DNA from 2 places in the Oceaniserpentilla sp. 4NH20-0058 genome. Region 1 is predicted to be linked to the other one. Evidence: predicted binding sites of a transcription regulator. Region 1 holds the regulator's gene; the other holds the start of a gene.

Region 1 (2,206 bases):
CTTCATGGGCTTCATCTATATCTGATCCGGCACCTTGAACTTTACTATCTAATTTAAAGTTCTTGATTGACTCATGCAGTGCACGCGTGAGCTGCCCGATTTCTTGATAAAGATTTTCATCCCTAACTTTTTGTAAATCCTGAATTAAGCCAACTGCGCCTGCAAGGTCATTTTGTTCTAATCGACCCATTAGCTCATTAGCTTTTTCAGAAAACAGTTTTGCAAACTCTGATGTTGAGTTTTTTAGCTCTGCTTCTGCCATGACACCTTCCTAGTCAGCCATCAACACGCTCAAAGATTTTTTCAATCTTTTCTTTGAGTACCGCAGCCGTAAACGGTTTTACAACATAGCCATTTACACCTGCTTGTGCTGCCGCCACAATTTGGTCTCGTTTTGCTTCGGCTGTCACCATTAACACAGGTAAAGACTTCAACCGCTCATCTTCACGTACATGCTTCAACAGCTCTATACCTGTCATACCTGGCATGTTCCAGTCGGTGACTAAAAAATCAAAGTCACCACTTTGTAACATGGGTAAGGCGGTATTGCCGTCGTCTGCCTCTTGAGTATTGGTAAACCCCAAATCTCTGAGCAGGTTTTTAATGATGCGCCTCATGGTGGAGAAATCGTCCACAACAAGTATTTTCATATTTTTATCCAAAGCTACCTCCCAGCGCCCTGGCCAATGACTCTATTGCCTATTTTTAGTCTAGCCAGTGTTATGAAGTTATCCAGCAGGTTCATGTGAAATATAAGACTAGGCGTAATTTAACCAGCCTTTATTCACTACCTTTAGGCCTTTTGTTCTACCCATTCAGATAAGCGAGCCCTTAATCTATGGGCCGCTTGGCTATGAATTTGGCTTACTCGTGACTCACTTACTTCTAAGACAGCTCCTATTTCTTTTAAATTTAATTCTTCATCGTAATATAGGGCTAACACCAATTGCTCTCTTTCTGGAAGGGTCCCAATGGCTTGTGCAAGCTGTTTTTGGAAATGCTCCGATTGTAGGCCTTCAAACGGCCCTGAATCATCGTGATTGATTAGCTCCCCTTCCCGCTCACCGGGTTGGGTCAAAAGGTCTTCAAAGCTGAATAGCCGAGAACCAAGGCCATCTTGGAGGTGGGTGTGATACTCTTCCAAGCTCATATCTAATGCAGAAGCAACTTCATGATCTTGTGCATCACGCCCAGTTTGAGATTCTACAAATCGAATGGCATCCGCTATTTTCCGGCTGTTTCGATGTACGGACCGAGGCGCCCAATCTCCTTTACGAATTTCATCAAGCATAGCGCCACGAATACGAATACCAGCATAGGTTTCAAAACTCGCACCTTTACTCGGTTCGTATTTGCGTGCAGCTTCAATCAAGCCAATCATGCCTGACTGTACAAGATCATCCAGTTGTACCGAAGCTGGTAATCGCCCTTTTAGATGATGACCTATGCGCTTAACTAAAGGCGCATATTCTTCGATTAGATGATTAAAATTAGGATTTTGCTCACCTGTGTACATGGCTAAACCACTTGCTACGGCCATTATTTATCCACGAGCTGTTGATACTAAACTCTCCACAAAAAACTCTAGGTTGCCTCTTGCTGTTGTCGGCAATGGCCATGAGTCCACTTTTTTTGCTAAGGATTTATAGGCCAACGAGGCCTTTGCTCTTGGGTACGCTTCTATTACTGCTCGCTGTCTTTGCACCGAGCGTTTAACACTTTCATCAAATGGAATACTGCCAACATATTGCAATGCAACATCTAAGAATCGGTCTGTTACTTTTGTCAATTTGGCAAATAGGTTGTGGCCGTCTTGGCTTGTTTTCACCATGTTGGCTAAAATCCTAAAACGAAACACCCCGTGATCACGATTCAATAGCTTAATGAGTGCATAAGCATCGGTAATACTGGTAGGCTCATCCGTCACAACAAACAGGGCTTCTTGCGCGGCTTTTACGAAACTGACAACGCCATCACTGATACCAGCCGCGGTATCAATAACCAGTACATCTAATTGATCAGATATGGAGCTAAAGGCTCTGATTAGGCCTGCATGCTCTCTTGCATCCAATTGAGCCATTTCTTGTGTACCGGAAGCCGCGGGAATAATACGAATGCCACCTGGGCCATTAACCAATACATCACGTAAGCTGACCTCGCCACTTAGTACATTGCTTATATTATTCTTCGAGGTGATGCCTAGTAG
Region 2 (2,206 bases), on a different contig from region 1:
AACGTACACCAAATTTTCGAGCTATATAATTACACGTAGAAATCACACCCCGTCGATCAGACGAGCCACCAATAGCCAAGGGTACATGACGAAACTGAGGTTGATCACGCATTTCCACTGCAGCAAAAAAGCAATCACAATCAACATGAAGGACTTGTCGCAAGGCAAGTTACCATACTGTATATAAAAACAGTTATTATGAGTAAGATGTACTGAAAGGCAAGTTAAAATTCTTCTTCCATATCTTCGTCTTCTTTTTCAAGGCGAATGGTTACACGGCGGTTTAAAACTCTACCTGCTCGTGTTTCATTTGAGGCTACAGGGTAACGCTCACCGTGATACCGTGTGGTAAACATTTCAGGGTCTAGCCCTTTTTTTACCATGTACTCAGTCACCTTGACTGCTCGCTGCTCAGATAAACGGCGATTATTGTAACGTCGACCAGAGGAATCACTATGCCCATCAATGTAAAGCGCTTTAATACTGGGGTCGGCTTTGACATACAAAATTATTAGGTCCAGCTTCTTTTTTGAGGGAGCGTCTAAATAATCCCCACCCCCTTTAAATTGAACCTTACTTTTTGCTACTTGGCGAAAGTTAACCGGTAACAATCCCGAAACACAGCCTAAATAATCCTGATAAAAACTATTAAAGTTTGCCGCTGATACTGAAATGCGAATTGGCTCATTATCATCATATCTGGCTTTGCGAGTGAAGGTGGGCTGCATGCCTTGAATCAGTGCTTGCATCATATGGTTAGCACGATTTGGCTCTACTTTCACAGGTTTACTGGTTTGCATTACCGCTACTAAGCCTAAGTCTTCAGCAAATCGGCTTGGCCCCCAAATGGGTGGCTCAATATGCAAAGCCGCTTGGCCTTTCCCCATGAGATTTTTTTTAGTTTTTAGATGAAACATGAGGTCTTCACCGGCTTCATGATAAAACACAGCTTCGCCATAATGGGGAATGGGTTGTACCATCTCGCATTCAAAGATCGAGGGCGAGAGTCGCCATTCAGTTTCTTCAACCGAAGCTTGAAACGTCAACCCATGACAAAGAGTCGATATGATCATCAAACTAAATGCTGTCAACCTAAACACAGGCAATTAAACCCACCAAAACATATGAAGAGACTTGCAAAGGTTATCGGCAAAAATACGGCATACTTGAGCCATTTTTAGCATATATCAGAGGGTTAGTCGGTATATATGAATCTGGTTTCGTCCTGTAAGCCTAGGTAACTGATAAGGCTTAAGGTACAATCTTGGTTTTTAATCTGAACATTAAGGGAATCCGTGGCAGATTTTCATAGTAATCCAATGGCCAGTCGTTTTAGAGGCTACTTACCTGTGGTGGTGGATGTTGAAACCGCTGGATTTAATGCCCAAACCGACGCTTTATTAGAAGTGGCCATGGTCATCATGGATATGGATGAAAAAGGCCTAATGACCCCCGGACCTGAAATGTCCGCTAAAATTAAACCCTTCGATGGCGCAAATATCGAACAAAGCGCTTTAGATTTCACTGGTATCGACCCTTTTGATCCAAACCGTGAAGACGAACACGAAGCCGACGCTTTAAACGACATGTTTAAAACCATCCGCAAAGCCATCAAAATAAAAGGCTGCAAACGTGCCATTCTTGTAGGTCACAATGCTCATTTTGACTTAGGCTTCATCAATGCTGCGGTTGAACGCAACGATATAAAGCGTAATCCATTTCATCCGTTTTCCGGTTTTGATACCGCTACACTAGCGGGTTTAGCCTTAGGTCATACGGTTTTAGCTCGCTCTTGCATGCTAGCTGGTATCGACTTTGATAACAAAGCGGCTCACAGCGCGTTATATGACACTCAAAAAACAGCTGAATTATTTGCTTTAATCGTCAACCAGTGGAACCACATGGGTGGCTGGGACTGGGCTGTACGCAAACATCAAAAAGAACAAGATTTAGATTAGCCCCTGCTTATATCATTAACTTCTAATATTAGAAGTTAATGATATTCGGCCTTTATATTACCTTTCGCTAAAATACCCATACTTTTTTCTATATAGATAACATCATGTTTGAGTCTGTTTCATATATTCATGTTTTAGGCGGTGGCGCACTAATTGGCCTCTCGGCTTTAGTACTATTTTCAGGCATTGGCCGTATTGCAGGTATTTGCGGCATTGCATTTTCATTGCTGGCGGCCCCTGTTTCTACT

The links. Region 1 encodes FliA, which starts transcription of late flagellar genes. Its sites were predicted from a motif close to CTAAAGTTNNNNNNNNNNCNGCCGATA; they were not measured.
Region 2: ABWV45_RS05325 (flagellar protein MotY) is a predicted target of FliA. The motif match lies at 1,145-1,171, and genes of this name have one in related genera.

What each region holds. Positions count from the first base shown of each region.
Region 1 covers NZ_BAABWE010000005.1:55,991-58,196, reverse strand. Annotated here, with positions in the region: gene ABWV45_RS08270 (protein phosphatase CheZ) at 1-262, opposite strand, end outside; gene cheY (chemotaxis response regulator CheY) at 276-650, opposite strand; gene ABWV45_RS08260 (RNA polymerase sigma factor FliA) at 794-1,540, opposite strand; gene ABWV45_RS08255 (MinD/ParA family protein) at 1,544-2,206, opposite strand, start outside.
Region 2 covers NZ_BAABWE010000003.1:11,741-13,946, forward strand. Annotated here, with positions in the region: gene dinB (DNA polymerase IV) at 1-163, opposite strand, end outside; gene ABWV45_RS05325 (flagellar protein MotY) at 225-1,073, opposite strand; gene rnt (ribonuclease T) at 1,320-1,958, shown strand; gene ABWV45_RS05335 (YeeE/YedE family protein) at 2,063-2,206, shown strand, end outside.